Linked DNA regions of Undibacterium parvum. The main gene of each other region encodes a partner of the protein of the gene in region 2 in a complex. Links are inferred from orthologs where the notes say so. Each region holds a gene or a part of one and is shown on either strand. Other genes may lie near its edges. The genes, in order: mnmG and mnmE.

Region 1 (8,106 bases), 340 kb from region 2 along the record:
GGGCATCATCGAGGGATTGACCCGGGTGTTTTATCCCGAACTATCGGCCACCGTAGTGTTTATCGTGATGGCGATCGTCTTGATGATTCGTCCGGCCGGCTTGTTCGGCAAAGAAAAGTAAGCCATGCCAAATACGGAGATGGGTATGAATAAAAAACTTGGAATCGGGCTGGCGTTAGGTGCTTTACTGCTGGCGCCTATGATCGTGTATCCGGTATTTTTGATGAAGCTTTTATGCTTCGCCTTGTTTGCCTGCGCCTTCAATTTGTTGATAGGCTTCACTGGCTTACTCTCGTTCGGGCATGCGGCATTTTTTGGCGGTGCCAGTTATGTGACTGGCTGGGCCTTGAAACAGGCCGGCTTACCGTTGGAACTAGGCTTGCTGCTGGGGATGGTGGCGGCCGGTGGAATAGGTTTGCTGATGGGTAGTCTGGCGATCCGGCGGCAAGGGATTTACTTCACCATGATCACGCTGGCGCTGGCGCAAATGCTGTACTTCGTGTTTTTACAGGCCAAATTTACCGGTGGCGAAGATGGCTTGCAAGGCGTGCCGCGCGGTAAATTACTGGGCCTGCTAGACCTAAGTTCTGACCTGAGTTTGTATTACGTGGTGCTGGCGATTGCCGTGGCTGGTTTTGCCCTGATCGTACGTACCATCCATTCGCCATTTGGGCAGGTGTTAAAGGCGATCAAGGAAAATGAGCCACGCGCGATTTCCCTAGGCTATGACGTAGACCGGTATAAGTTGCTGGCCTTTGTTTTGTCGGCCTCACTGGCAGGCTTGGCGGGTGCCACCAAGACCCTGGTGCTGGGCTTTGCCACCCTGACCGATGTGCACTGGAGTATGTCGGGACTGGTGGTCTTGATGACCTTGGTGGGCGGCTTAGGTACCATCGTCGGCCCGGTAGTCGGTGCGGTGCTCATTATCCTGCTGGAAAACAAGCTAGGCGATATGGGCAACTGGCTGGCAGACGTCAGCCAGGTCGAATGGTTTAGAACTCTGGGTGAGTCGGTGACCATGGTGACGGGCTTGATCTTCATCATCTGCGTGCTGGCGTTTAGACGCGGCATCGTCGGAGAGTTGGGAGCACGCTGGGCGCTGCTTAAAAAATAGGCGGCGCGGTAAGCAGCAAGTTGAATCAAAATACCCCAGAGTCAAATCTGGGGTATTTTTTTGTGGCGTATCAAATTTTTTAAGGACCCCTGCCAGCGCGCATATTCCATGCGCCTCTTCAAGCATAGTGGCCTGCAGCCCGCATGGGATATGCGCCTCAGGGCAGGGGGCATATTTATTTCCTCATCATTAGTAACTGTTCAGCCCGCGATGAAAACTCCCTCGCCCGCTAGCGGGAGACGGCAGGGGTGAGGGTGGTTGAACAAAGCTTGCCTTCAAATAGCGGATACGCTTAACACTACGAAAAATCGAATATTGCGCTTAATTTGGACCACCCTCATCCCAACCCTTCTCCCGCAAGCGGGAGAAGGGCTTTGTATAGCGGGCTGAATAGTTACGTCTCCCTTAAGTGCATTTACAGCGCGGCGGTATAGATTGCTCTGGCGTCCGCCAGTGTCAGTTCGCGCGGGTTATTTGCCAGCAGGCGGGTTTGTTGCATGGCCGCTTGGGCTAGCTTATCCAAGTCGCCCTCAGTGATGCCAACTTGACTTAGGCGGGTGGCGATACCGACGCGTTGCGCTAAGGCGGCGCAAGCATCTATCATGGCATGGCTACGCGCTTGCGCACTGCCGCTGGCTTGCGGGACGATGATACTAGCTAGTTCAGCATACTCGGTCTCTGCGAACGCTAGATTGAAGCGCAACACATGTGGCAAGACCAGTGAATTGGATAGCCCATGCGGCAGGTGGAAGATACCGCCTAGCGGGTAGGCCAAGGCATGTACCGCGGCGACCGGTGCGTTGGCGAAGGCCTGGCCAGCCAGCATGGCACCGAGTAACATGGCTTGGCGTGCATCTAGGTTCCGGCCGTTATTGCAGACTTCTTCGAGATTTCCCCACAGTAGTTGCAGCGCCTGGCGTGCCAGCATATCCGAGAGCGGATTCTTTTTATGCTTACTGGTATAGGCTTCGATGGCGTGCACCATGGCATCGATACCGGTAGCGGCGCTGATGCTGGCGGGTAAACCCAGCGTCAGCGCGGCGTCTAGGATGGCGATGTCGGCATATAGCTGCGGCGCAATGATTCCCATCTTGCTGCTGGCACCGGTGGTAACGATCGCGATGGGCGTCACTTCTGAGCCAGTACCTGCGGTGGTGGGGATCTGTATCAGTGGCAGCCTTGCTCCTTGGATCTGATCTATGCCATACATCTGGGCTAGGCTCTGTGTGCTGTTGAGCAAGACCGCCAATAGTTTTGCGACATCCAACGAGCTGCCGCCACCCATGCCTATGACTAGCTCTGGTTGTTGTGCTTGCAGCGCGGCGCGTGCTGCGAGGATTAATTGTTCGGATGGGTCGGGCTGTACTTCGGCGTACAGGCTGGGACTTAGTCCTGCGTTTTTCAGACTTTGCACGCTGGCCTGGACTAAGCCGGTGGCGAGAAAGCCAGGGTCGGTGACCAGCAAGACGCGGCGCACGGCAGGGTAGTGCTGCTGGATAATTTGGCCCAATTGGGCGGCGGCGCCTACGCGTATGATCAGGCTGGGGACGGTGCGAAAGTCAAAATTATTCATCTTCTCTTTACTCCTGGTTGCTCTAATTGTAGCAAGACTTGTTATCCTGTCAGCTTGAATAAATTTCACTAAGTACAGTATGGATTTTTTTGTTTTGGCGCTTGCCGCATTTTTTGCCGGCTTGGTAGATGCGGTGGTAGGTGGTGGTGGTTTGATCCAGGTACCGGCCTTGTTTTCTTTTATGCCGGGCACTGCGCCAGCGACTTTACTGGGGACGAATAAGCTGGCCAGTATCTGGGGCACTTCGGTGGCGGCGGCAAATTATCTGCGGGTAGTCAGTCTGCGTTGGTCTATGGTATTGCCAGCGGCGGCCATGGCTTTTGTATTTTCGTTTTGTGGGGCGATACTGGTAACGCATATACCGCCTACGTATTTGCGCACGGCCTTGCCCTTTATCCTGTTGGCGATTGCTATCTACACTTTTAAAAAGAAGGAGTTAGGGGTGAGTCATACACCTCTGTTTGCTGGCAATAAAGAAATAGGGATGGCTATGCTGGCGGGCGGGCTAATAGGGTTTTATGATGGATTTTTTGGTCCCGGCACTGGCAGCTTCTTCGTGTTTGTATTCGTGCGGATGTTTGGGTTTGATTTTTTACGTGCGTCGGCAGTTGCCAAGCTGCTTAATGTGGCCTGTAATGCGGCTGCCTTATTGTGGTTTGGCTTTAGCGGGCATGTCATTTGGCAGCTTGGTTTGGCCATGGCGGTGTGTGGGGTACTAGGCTCAGTGACAGGTAGCCGGCTGGCAATTAAACATGGCAGTGGTTTTGTACGCAAGATGTTCTTGGTGGTTGTTGCTTGTCTAATAATAAAAACTAGCTTTGACGCCTTTTTTAAATAGACATTGTTTCACGTGAAACAGGCTGTTTTGTCTTGATCGAATCAGTAATATCTGCTGTTTCACGTGAAACAAACGCTCTAAACTATTTTCTTGTCAGGGCCAACTCTTAAAAACCTTTATAATCTCTACCTTCCAGAGCACTCCTTGAGTAAAAGTAAGCCATGTTTTATCCAAAAGAATTTGATGTAATCGTTGTTGGTGGTGGTCATGCCGGTACAGAGGCGGCCTTGGCTGCCGCACGCATGGGGCAAAAAACCCTCTTGCTTACCCATAATATCGAGACCTTGGGGCAGATGTCTTGTAACCCATCGATAGGTGGAATCGGTAAAGGCCATCTGGTCAAAGAGGTCGACGCCATGGGCGGCGCTATGGCGATTGCCACCGACGAGGCTGGGATACAGTTCCGTATTTTGAATTCGTCCAAGGGGCCGGCGGTGCGCGCGACCCGGGCTCAGGCTGATCGTATTTTGTATAAGCAGGCAATTCGCAGTCGCCTGGAAAACCAAGAAAATCTGTGGATATTTCAGCAGGCAGTAGATGATCTGATGGTGGAGGGCGATAGAGTTGTCGGTGCTGTCACTCAGGTTGGGGTGCGTTTTCGTGCTAGATCTGTGGTGCTTACTGCCGGAACTTTTCTTGATGGAAAAATTCATGTTGGTCTCAATAGCTATGCAGCTGGTCGGGCTGGCGATCCACCGGCGATCTCCTTGTCGTCCAGACTCAAAGAGCTCGCCTTGCCGCAAGGTCGTTTGAAGACCGGTACGCCACCGCGTATCGATGGTCGTAGTATCGATTTTTCTGTGATGCAGGAGCAGGCGGGGGATCTTAATCCTATCCCGGTGTTTTCTGTCATGGGTAATGTGGCTATGCATCCGCGCCAATTGCCTTGCTGGATTACGCATACCAATGAGCGCACGCATGACATTATTCGCGCCGGTCTTGATCGTAGTCCTATGTACACCGGCGTGATCGAAGGGGTAGGTCCACGTTATTGCCCGTCCATTGAAGACAAAATCCATCGCTTCTCTGGTAAGGATTCGCATCAGATATTCTTGGAGCCAGAAGGTCTGACTACCAATGAATACTACCCTAACGGTATCTCGACTAGTTTGCCCTTCGATGTGCAGTTGGATTTAGTCCGCTCCATGCGTGGCATGGAAAACGCGTATATCTTGCGGCCTGGTTATGCGATTGAATATGATTACTTTGATCCGCGTGGTTTAAAGACGTCCTTGGAAACCCGTCAGATCAAGGGCTTGTTTTTTGCCGGGCAAATTAATGGCACCACTGGCTATGAAGAGGCTGCAGCGCAAGGGATGTTGGCCGGTTTAAATGCCGCCTTGCAAACGCAAGGGCGCGATGCCTGGGTGCCACGCCGTGACGAAGCTTATCTTGGCGTATTGGTCGATGACCTTACTAGCAAGGGTGTGCAAGAGCCGTATCGCATGTTTACCAGTCGTGCCGAATATAGACTCAGCCTGCGAGAAGATAATGCCGATATGCGCCTGACTGAAATTGGCCGTCAACTCGGTTGCGTCAGCGAGGCGCAGTGGGCTCAGTTTGAAATCAAACGAGAAGCTGTTTCACGTGAAATGGAAAGACTTAAATCGACTTGGGTTAGTCCGCGCTTGGTGGAAGACGCTGAGGCGGAGCGGGTAGTTGGCAAGGCTTTGGAGCGTGAATATTCTTTGGCAGATTTATTACGTCGCCCGCAAGTTACTTACGATAGTCTGATGAGTCTAGTTGGTAAAGAAGCGCAGACCCTGGCTGGCCCGGGTGTTGCCGATGATGCGGTGAAAGACCAGGTTGAAATACAGGTTAAATATTCTGGTTATATAGAACGCCAGGCCAAAGAAGTCGAGCGGCAGTTATATTTCGAAAACCTGAAGATGCCTGAGGATTTTGATTACCTGGAAGTGAATAGCCTGTCGGTAGAGGTAAAGCAAAAATTGAACAAATTTAGACCAGAAACGCTGGGGCAGTGCGGCCGGGTTTCTGGCGTAACGCCAGCTGCAATTTCTCTTTTGCTGGTGCATCTGAAAAAACGCGGTTTTCAACAGTTTGCTAAAGTAGAGATGATACCTAGCGGAATAGAAAATGAAGGCGAAATATCATGAGTGGATTTAATGCCGATGAATTAAGCGCGATGTTACACGACGGCGTTAAATTACTCCCACTTTCTTTAAGTGATGAACAATTGGCTAAAATGGTTGCTTATTTAGCATTGTTGCATAAGTGGAATTCAATTTATAATTTAACATCAGTGCGCGATCCTAAGGAAATGGTCAAGCAACATCTGCTGGATTCTCTTTCCGCTGCGCATGCTTTTAAAGACGCAAAAAATATTTTAGATGTGGGTTCCGGTGGCGGTTTGCCTGGGATGATATTGGCAATTTGTTATCCAGACAAACGCATTTCCATGATTGATACCGTGAATAAAAAGACGGCTTTCCTGAATCAGGCCAAAGCCGAACTGGGTTTGAAGAATGTCACGGTGCACACCGGTCGAGTCGAGGCCTTGCAGGTGCAAGATAAATTTGACGTGATTACTTCGCGCGCTTTTTCTGAACTCCGCAATTTCATTAACTGGTCGGGTCATCTGCTGGCAGAGGGCGGTCAATTCTTCGCGATGAAGGGCGTCAATCCGAATGAAGAAATTGAACGCATGCCTAGCGGATGGGAAGTGAGCTCAATTGAAGTGCTGACAGTTCCGGGTTTGGATGTGGAACGCCACATGATCTACATTAAAAAATCTTAATCGAATTTCAACCCAGCGTTGAAGTTGAAACGAACCTTACTTAGAGCAAAATGACAAAAATATTTTGTGTTGCGAACCAAAAAGGTGGCGTCGGCAAAACCACGACGACAGTCAATCTTGCTGCCGGTCTGGCAAAACTGGATCAAAGAGTGTTGTTGGTTGATCTCGATCCACAAGGCAATGCCACCATGGGTGCCGGCATCAACAAGGCGAAGCTGACTTGCTCGATTTACGAAGTCTTATTAGGCATGAGTGATGTCAAGACGGCGCGTGTGCGCTCTGAGGCCGGCAAATTTGACGTCTTACCAGCCAATCGCGAGTTAGCCGGTGCCGAAGTTGAAATGGTGGAATTAGAAAACCGTGACAAGCGTCTGCGCGATGCCTTAAAAGAAGTGAGCGCAGACTACGACTTTATCTTGATCGATTGTCCACCAGCCTTATCGATGCTGACCCTGAACGGCCTGTGTGCCGCGCATGGTGTGATTATTCCTATGCAGTGTGAATATTATGCGTTGGAAGGTTTGTCGGATCTTTCCAATACCATCAAAAAAGTAGCGGTTAATCTGAATCCGGATCTGAAAATCGTCGGCTTATTACGGGTCATGTTTGATCCGCGCATGACACTGTCGCAACAAGTTTCTGATCAGCTAGAACAACATTTCGGCGACAAGGTATTTGCCACCGTGATACCGCGCAATGTACGTTTAGCCGAAGCACCGTCGTATGGGATGCCGGGTGTGGTGTTTGACCCCTCCTCGAAAGGCGCGCAAGCCTATATTGCCTTTGGTGCCGAGATGCTTGAAAGAATTAAATTATTGGATGCAAAATAATGGCAACAAAAAAACAAAAAGGCTTAGGCCGTGGATTGGAAGCGCTATTTGATGGCGCTGGTGATTTTGCCGAGGCGGTAGAAACAGTGGCGGGAGCTCCGACCAGTCTGCATGTCAGTTTGATGCAGGCCGGCAAGTATCAGCCTCGTACCCGCATGGATGAAGGCGCGCTCACTGAGTTAGCCGCATCAATCAAGGCACAGGGCTTGATGCAACCTATCCTGGTGCGGCCTATCGGCCAAACCAATGGTGTTACCCGTTACGAGATCATCGCAGGTGAGAGGCGCTATCGGGCCTCGCAGATGGCGGGTCTGGAAGAAGTGCCGGTCTTGGTGAAAGATGTAGACGATCAGGCCGCGGCGGCGATGGCCTTGATCGAAAACATACAACGTGAAGACCTGAATCCTTTAGAGGAAGCGCAAGGTATCCATCGCCTGATTTCTGATTTTGCGTTTACTCACGAGCAAGCAGCGAATGCGGTTGGCAGGTCGCGCAGCGCAGTGTCCAATTTATTGCGTTTATTGAATTTAGCCAAACCTGTACAAACCATGTTGATGGCGGGTGATATCGATATGGGACATGCGCGTGCCTTATTGGCAACTGATGCCGCAACGCAAATTCAGTTGGCAAATGAAGTTGTGGCCAAGCGCATGTCAGTACGCGAGGCCGAAAAATTGGTTCAGCGCACCACGACAGAATTAAACACTCCCGCCAAGCTGCGCGACAAGCCAGAAAAATCCAGGGATATCACGCGACTGGAAGAGGAGTTGTCGGACATGCTGGCGACTCAGGTCACTCTTAAGATGGGTAGCAAGGGACGCGGTCAGATGCTGATCGACTTCGCTGACCTCGATTCCTTGGATGGCGTGATCTTGAAAATTCGCGGGCATTGAGCCAGAGTCGGATGAAAATATTGCTATTGCCGGGTTTGTATAATTCAGGCCCGGCGCATTGGCAGAGTCTTTGGGAATCTGCGCTGCCCAATGTCAGTCG
Region 2 (7,992 bases):
GTATGGCGAAGATGAAAGTGGTCACACCAAAAATGACTGCGGTGCGCGAGCAATACAAAAATGATCCGCAGAAAATGAATCAGGCGATGATGGAGTTGTACAAGAAAGAAAAAATCAATCCGCTTGGTGGTTGCTTGCCTATCTTGATCCAAATGCCGGTGTTCTTGTCTTTGTATTGGGTCTTGCAAGCCAGCGTAGAAATGCGCGGTGCGCCTTGGGTGGGCTGGATCACTGATCTGACTGCACCAGATCCTTGGTATATATTGCCAGTGATCTACGCGATCTCTATGTATATCACGACCAAGCTCAATCCTGCGCCTGCTGATCCTATGCAAGCGAAGATGATGCTGTTCATGCCTTTGGCTTTTTCGGTGATGTTCTTCTTCTTTCCGTCTGGCTTGGTACTGTACTGGGTAGTGAATAACGTGTTGTCGATTGCCCAGCAATGGGTGATTAATAACAAAATGATCCCAGCTGAACATAAGTCTTGATTTACGCATCTATGTAAATAGAAAAAAGCCCATGCGAGCATGGGCTTTTTTTATGGCAAAGCCACAAGTCATGTAGTATTTAGATCACACGCACTATAAATTTTTTGCGGGTTAAGCCTGCAAGGTTAAAATTCCTTATGAACCATCACAGTACTTATGACCCAACTCCCATCACCGCGATTGCTACGGCACCCGGTCGTGGCGGCATAGGCGTAGTCCGCATATCTGGCAAAGATCTTGCGCCCATCGTCAGTGCCTTGTTTGGCGTTGCCCAATTAAAACCGCGGCATGCCACTTATTTGCCGTTTACCCAGGCCGATGGCAGCGTGATTGATCAGGGCTTAGCCATTTTTTTTAAGGCACCAAATTCGTATACCGGAGAGGATGTGCTTGAGTTACAAGGACATGGCGGTCCTGTCGTAATGCAGATGTTGCTGGCGCGCTGCCTGGAGGCCGGTAAAGACGCCGGTCTGCGATTGGCACAACCTGGTGAATTTACTCAACGCGCATTCTTGAACGATAAGCTTGATCTAGCGCAGGCCGAAGCAGTTGCTGATCTGATTGAGGCATCTACCGAGGCGGCGGCAAAATCGGCATCACAATCCTTATCCGGCGCCTTCTCAACAGTCATTAATGCTTTGGTAGAAAAAGTGGTGCACTTGCGTATGTTGGTCGAGGCGACCTTGGATTTCCCTGAAGAAGAAATCGACTTTCTGGAAAAATCGAACGCACGTGGTCAATTATTAACGATACAAGACGCACTTCAAAAAGTCTTTGAGCAAGCCGCACAAGGGGCATTGTTACGTAGCGGTCTGAATATAGTGCTGGCAGGTCAGCCAAATGTAGGCAAATCATCTTTGCTCAATGCTTTGGCCGGCGATGATGTCGCCATCGTTACCCCGATTGCCGGAACCACCCGTGATAAGGTCACAGAAACCATACACATAGAAGGCATCCCGCTCAATATCATCGATACGGCCGGGATACGACACGATCACGATGAGCCAGAGTTCGGTGAGAACATCGACGTGATCGACGCGGTTGAACGTATAGGAATAGAACGCACTTGGGCCGAAGTCGAAAAAGCTGACGTCATCTTGCATCTTCTTGATGCCAGCCGTGGCCCAACCCGTGCCGATGAGGCTATCGTTGCCAGATTCCCCGATGGCGTGCCGGTGATCCGCATCTGGAATAAGATCGATGTTTCTGGTCATCATGCTAGCGTTGATGAAATGGAAGACGCGACGCATATCTATTTGTCGGCGCAAGAGCATCTGGGCATGGATTTATTGCGCAAAGAGTTGTTGCGCATCGCTGGCTGGCAACAGACTGGTGAATCCCTCTACCTGGCGCGCGAACGTCATCTGATCGCGCTCAAGCAGGCACGTGAACATCTCGAATTTGCGGCCAGCTATGCTGCGCAAAACGATCAATCTTTGGATTTATTCGCCGAAGAATTGAGATTGACCCAGGATAGACTCAACAGCATTACCGGTGAATTTACTTCTGATGACTTGCTCGGAGTGATTTTTTCGCGTTTCTGCATAGGGAAATAAAAATTCCTAACACTTTCTTATTTTATTAACTATATTGTAAAGGGTTTAAGTTTAATTTAAGTGCGCTGTTCTGTTTTTCGAAGTGGTTTTTAGAAAACTCATTTTCAAAGGAGAGCAGTGTGAATCAGCTCAAAAACCTGATTGCATCGCCGCAATTGCTATTCGCTAAGGCCCAAATGCTTGGCCAAAATAGCAGCAATGCGGTGGATCGTTTATACGGTTTCGATAGCTTCAATAAAGACGAAAAATGGAAGCTGGCGTTTTTTGAGGCAATGCGAGAAACTCTGCATATCCAATATCAGGACTATGATTTTTATCGCCAACTGATGTACTTATCAGATTGTAACTTGGCGTCTTTGCAGGGTTTTGATGATCTCCTAAATATTCCGTATATCACTTCTGCAGTACTCAAAAAATATAGCTTAAGTAGTAGTGCGCATGCAGCGCCCGCACTGAGTATTCTGTCCTCCGGAACGAGTGGACAAAAGGCGGAAATTACTATCGATGAGACTTCTTTAGTACGCATCGTCGCTGGGATACTCAAGGTCTACGCTGAGTTTGGATTGGCTAGTAAGCAAGCGGCCAACTATTTGTTCGCAGGCTATAGCCCAGATGCCTCGAATGGCGCTGGCACGGCAGGTACCGATAGCGTGGTGTCACAGCTTACCCCGAGTTTGGCAAATTTTTATGCGCTCGATCTGGACCAAAATGGTCACACCGTATTTTTACTTGAGCGCGCAGTTGAGACCTTAAGAGCCTACGTGCTGGCAGAACAGCCCATTCGAATATTGGGCTTTCTACACTACAGTTGCGAGATCATCAAAGCCTATCATCAAAAATATGGGGAAGTGAAATTTCCAGAAGATAGTTATATTTTGAGCGGTGGAGGCTGGAAAGAGTTCGCGCATTTGTACGGTGAAGATTTTAATCTGTACACTTATCTAGCCAGCCTTAGCAATCTGCCAGCTTCGGCTATCCGCGATTCTTACTCTCTGGTTGAGCATCCAGCGCTCTATGTGGCCTGCGAGAAAAACAAATTGCATGTTTCGGCTCTGGCTCATGTGGTGATACGCGATCTTAGAACTATGGAGCCGCTCACGTATGGGGAGACTGGTTTAGTTCAACTATTTACCCCTATCTTGCAAAGCTATCCCTCGGCTTCCTTACTTAGTTCGGATTTGGGGTATCTAGAGCAGCATTGCACATGTGGTCGTTCAGGAGATTATTTGACCATCTTAGGACGAGGAGGCTCGAAAAAAGCCATGACCTGCGCCCTCAATGCAGAGCAATATATCCAGAAGGGGCGGTCATGCTAAATAAGAGCTTTCAATTTGGGCGTATGCTAAACAGTAGCGCACCGATACACGCAAACGACCTTCAATCTTTGCTTGAGACAGGTAAGACACTGGCACTAAGTCCACCTCCTTCTCTAGATAAAACTATAGATATTCTGGCCAGACTGGGCAAACTCTGGAGCGATGAAAGCAATATTTTCCATAAGCGTATCTTGGCGCACTTAGAAAACTCTGGAATAGTCGGCAGTTCGATTATCCTGTTTTTTAATGAGTGCGCGCAATTTTTTTCAAGACCAACGCTAGAACAAAGATGGCAAGCAGCCATAGGTAATAAATTAGTCTGCCCAGTCGGTCTGGTACTACATATAGGCGCAACCAATACCCTAGTGTCTGGCTTAGATGGCCTGGTCGATGGCCTACTCTCCGGCAATATCAATTTTTATAAATTCTCCAGCGCGGATGGCGGCGTGCCCGGCATCTTTCTCGAAAGCCTGCTGGACGCAGACGTCGATCAAGTATTGGTCACTCGGCTTGTTGCTTTTTGTTGGAAAGGTGGCGATAAAGAGATAGAAATATTATTTAAAAACAGTGTTGATAGAATTATCGTTTGGGGCGGTATGGATGCCGTGATGAGCTGGCGTGCCGATCTGGGCTACACGGCAAGGATACTCAGCCATGGTCCGAAATACGGGATTGGCGTATTGACCGCAGCGGGTCTGAAAGACGCTCAACTAGAAAGCTTATGTAAAAACATAGTGATGGACGTCAGTATGTGGGATCAAAAAGCTTGCAATAATTTGCAAGCGCTGTTTGTCGAAAGTAAAATTTCTAATCAACAATTTGAGCGTTTCCTGGATTGTTTGCATGCGAGCTTCCAATCGGTTTACGCTGATGCGCCAGCAATGCGTAGTAGCGACGACTATGTCGATATCATTAATGCCAGAGAGGATATCAAGGCCGAGAGTATTCTCAATGGAGGAGTGAAGCTGCATTGTCCCAAAGAAAATTCATGGACAACCGCAGTTTGGAGTCAGTGGAAGTCCGGCTTGATACCCTCTCCTTTATGCCGTTTTTTACACATCCTTAAGTACGACGATGTGACGGCCATCTTGCAAGGACTTAAAGATGAAAAATACTGGATGCAGACTATGGGTTGCTGCGGATCCATTAATGAAAGTGAACGCTTACTGAGTATGGCCAAGTTGCTGGGTATCACCAGAGTGTGTGGGTTTGGCAATATGGTACTAAGTTCGCCAACGCAAGCGCATGACGGCGGCTATGATTTGACCCAATTGGTCAACATCATGGCTGAGTAAGATTAAATAGACTGCCTTGTGAGCCTGGCTTAACTGCATCTGTAGCTGATGTCGGTAAGGGAGCAAGAGGCGCCGGCTTAGGAGCAATCGCAGGTTGGTTTAATAGTCGCGCTTCACGTCCCACAAATTTCCATTCACTAAGATGCGTCTTGTTTTCAAACTGCTCAAAGCCAGGCGCAAAGTTTCCCTGTTTGATAGGTTTTGCATTCGATAAGCTATACACGCCTACGATACTCAGCTTATCTAAACCCATTACAAAGCCCCACTTAGTCTCACCGCTAATTGGGTCTGCATATAAAGTACGTAAGTGCCGCTTGGTGCTGGGGAAGCGCGGATCGCGCAATAACTGATCGAGTGTAGTGGGGCTTCGACGTTGTTCTGGCCCTGAAGCTTCCGCGTAACTGTTAAAGGCTGAGGTGAAGGCCGCACCGATTTCCAGCAAGTCTTGCTCCGCCGCACGGCGTTGTAACAAGGCTCCCATTTTCAAGGTACTGGCCGCGACTAATCCTATGATCGCTACTAAGACGATCAAACCCACATAGGTGAAGCCAGATTGAATTTGTCGAGCGCTAGTTTTCACCCTCATGCCATCACCAGTCTAGATAGGGTTTACCATTACGATCATTGCCGCTGGCACCACTTTTGATGTTGTAGACATTACCTTTAGTGTCATCTTCTGGTGCCAAGATAATCCAGGTTTCCGTGCTTTCTGTAATCGGATCGATAGGTAGGGCTTTGAGATATTTTTTCTCGACCAGTTGCACTAGGGTTTCTGGATAGCGCCCAGTGTCGGCATAATATTGATCTATCGTGCTGCGCATATTCCGTAAATTATCGGCCAGCATGGCCTCCTTCGCCGCATCTATGGTGGGGAAATAGCGCGGTACCGCCAGTGTCAACATCAGGGCGATAATGCCCAAGACCACCAATAATTCTATCAGCGTAAATCCCATACCTCGTCGCGTTAGACTTTTCATGTTTACCATTTTCTATACGGAATGCCGTTCAGGCCCAGTTTTTCCGAGGTCGAGTAAATGTCATAAACATCGGCGCCTTCACGCGGATCACTGGCCTCGCTGGCATAGCTGCGCTTGCCCCAAGTTTGAGACTCACTCAGCTCGGTATTGGGGTTGAATGGGTCGCGTGGTAAACGCCGCAAAAAAAACAGCTTCGCATGTTTGGGGCTGCTCAGATCCGTGACGCCTTCCACGAGTAATTCCAAACTCTCCGGATAAGAATTTCCAGCGCCCGATCTGACGATACGACCTTCATCCGCCGCTGCTTTATAGGCATCAATGGCATGTCGTATCTCGTTCAATGCGGTACGCAATTGCCGTTCTTGCTGACGTTGTTGCGCCACCTGTTTCACTGGAATAGCCAGGCTAGCCAGCAAACCTAGAATCGCCAGAGTAACTAACAATTCTATGAGGGTAAAGCCGCGCAATTTATAGCACTGGGTGGACATTATTTTTCCTGCTTCACTACCGGTTCTGTGCCAACCTCGGTCGCTGCTGGCCAGACCGGAATGAGCACGGGAGTGGCAACTGGCTCAACTTTGGCGGGTGCTACTATCGCTGGGGCACGGGCCACAGCATCCGGCCGATTTCTAAAGTTAGCGTCCGTACCTGCGGAAAATTCGGAGGAATTCGCTTCCGGGCGGCGAATGTTACGTATCAGCCTGGGTGTGATAGAAAGCACGATTTCTGTTTTTTGCGTATCGTCTTTGGTGCTGCCAAACAGACGGCCAAGGAGCGGCAGATCGCCAACACCAGGAACTTTATTGCCATTGCTACGATCTTCATTGCTGATGAGACCGGCTAGTACCTGATTCTCACCATCTTTTAATTGCAATACCGTGGTGGCTTTACGCGTCCCAATTTGGTAGCCGACGGTGCCGGATTTCGTGGTCATGGTTCCAAGTAAATTACTCACTTCCAGATCCACCCTGATCGCTACTTCATTATTCAGATAGATAGTCGGTTCTACATTGAGCGTTAAGCCGACATCGATGTAACTGACCGATTCCGATGCGAATCCGGCTGCGCCGGGAGAGACGGTGGTGGTGACGCTCGGTAATTTTTCACCGATATGTACTTTAGCTTTCTCCCGGTTTCTGACTCTTATCCGCGGATTGGCAAGAGTGTTGGCGTCACCATCCTTGGTGTTGGCATTGATGGTCACACTAGGTGGGGTAATCCCGATATTATTTTGATTTAAATTACGTAGATCCGCAATCGTAAAACCTACGCCGTTACCAGCCGTTAAGGGCGACAATGCCAAACTAGCGGGCCATGCAACGCCAAGTTCAGTCAAGCGATTAGTCTTGACTTCGAGTATCTCTACTTCCAGCATGACTTCAGCTTCTGGAATATCCTGTAAGGCGACTAATTTTTCTGCGAGACGTATAGACTCACGTGTGTCTCGCAAGATGACAAGATTGAGCTTTTCATCGACCACAATGTCTTTGGATTTGAGTATGGTTTTAAGCGTATTGGCGACCAGCTTGGCATCTGCATTGGCAATAAAGAAGGTCTTTACCACCATTTCTTGGTATTCCTTGAGTTTGGCGGCGCTATTCGGATAAATCATGATGGTGTTGGCATCGACGATTTGCTGCTCTAGCTGATTACTCATTAACAGGTAGTAAACCGCCAATTCTATACTGCTATTTTTTAATGAGATGGTGGCCTTCTGATCCGCCTTGACATCCTTATCGAAAACAAAATTTAAACCAGAGGTGCGGGCGATGACGTCAAATACCTGGCGCAAAGGCGTATCTTTAAATTGTATAGAAATTGGTTTCTTAAATTGCTTTGCTATCCCTGATTCTGCACTTGCCGCTTTGGGGCTTTCGGCGATAGACGCCAGCAAGCTACGTGCTTTTTGATTACCAGGGCTTTCTGCTAAGACGGCATTGAGTATCTGACGTGCGGTCTCGTTTTCTTTCATCTCTAGCGCAGTTGAGGCCGCCGCTATTTGTTTTTCCTGGCGCATATTTATTTCTAATGACCTCAAATCGTTACGCGCCCGCTCACTAGCAGCGTCCAATGCTAAAGCTTGGTTAAAACTATTTCTTGCCGCTTCGTTATTTCCCTCTTTTAAGAGTGCTTCACCCTGCTCCAGTAATTGCAGGACATTCTTGTCGCGGATACGTAGATAGGCAATCCTATATTCCGCGTTATACGGATCTGCACGCATGGCCTCCCTGTATTTGACAAGTCCCGCCTCGATTTGATCTTCAGCGACTAATTTTTTGGCATCCCTATACGCTATTTGAGCGGCACAGCCTGTTAAGCTCAGCAACAACAAAGGCAGGGCGAAGGATTTTAGCAAA

What was found.
Region 1: the proteins of mnmE (region 2) and mnmG are in contact, whole or in part, in a solved structure (PDB 9HIP), measured with the Escherichia coli proteins. The link is inferred for Undibacterium parvum from one-to-one orthologs.

Annotation. Positions count from the first base shown.
Region 1 is NZ_CP034464.1:2,052,404-2,060,509, reverse strand. Bases 3,214-6,164 are described here. They hold mnmG (tRNA uridine-5-carboxymethylaminomethyl(34) synthesis enzyme MnmG), read left to right. Parts: upstream 3,214-3,686; coding sequence 3,687-5,642; downstream 5,643-6,164. Other genes in these bases: rsmG (16S rRNA (guanine(527)-N(7))-methyltransferase RsmG), read left to right, coding at 5,639-6,164; EJN92_RS08985 (TSUP family transporter), read left to right, coding at 3,214-3,525. In the rest of the region: EJN92_RS09000 (branched-chain amino acid ABC transporter permease), read left to right, coding at 1-121; EJN92_RS08995 (branched-chain amino acid ABC transporter permease), read left to right, coding at 146-1,114; EJN92_RS08990 (iron-containing alcohol dehydrogenase), read right to left, coding at 1,530-2,687; more of EJN92_RS08985, read left to right, coding at 2,767-3,213; more of rsmG, read left to right, coding at 6,165-6,283; EJN92_RS08970 (ParA family protein), read left to right, coding at 6,334-7,113; EJN92_RS08965 (ParB/RepB/Spo0J family partition protein), read left to right, coding at 7,113-8,006; EJN92_RS08960 (RBBP9/YdeN family alpha/beta hydrolase), read left to right, coding at 8,018-8,106. UniProt on the Escherichia coli protein: NAD-binding protein involved in the addition of a carboxymethylaminomethyl (cmnm) group at the wobble position (U34) of certain tRNAs, forming tRNA-cmnm(5)s(2)U34.
Region 2 is NZ_CP034464.1:2,393,984-2,401,975, forward strand. The notes cover bases 1-2,837. They hold mnmE (tRNA uridine-5-carboxymethylaminomethyl(34) synthesis GTPase MnmE), read left to right. Parts: upstream 1-628; coding sequence 629-2,047; downstream 2,048-2,837. Other genes in these bases: yidC (membrane protein insertase YidC), read left to right, coding at 1-491; EJN92_RS10430 (LuxE/PaaK family acyltransferase), read left to right, coding at 2,167-2,837. In the rest of the region: more of EJN92_RS10430, read left to right, coding at 2,838-3,363; EJN92_RS10435 (acyl-CoA reductase), read left to right, coding at 3,357-4,658; EJN92_RS10440 (type II secretion system protein), read right to left, coding at 4,645-5,244; EJN92_RS10445 (type II secretion system protein), read right to left, coding at 5,249-5,644; EJN92_RS10450 (prepilin-type N-terminal cleavage/methylation domain-containing protein), read right to left, coding at 5,638-6,123; EJN92_RS10455 (secretin and TonB N-terminal domain-containing protein), read right to left, coding at 6,123-7,992. UniProt on the Escherichia coli protein: Exhibits a very high intrinsic GTPase hydrolysis rate. Involved in the addition of a carboxymethylaminomethyl (cmnm) group at the wobble position (U34) of certain tRNAs, forming tRNA-cmnm(5)s(2)U34.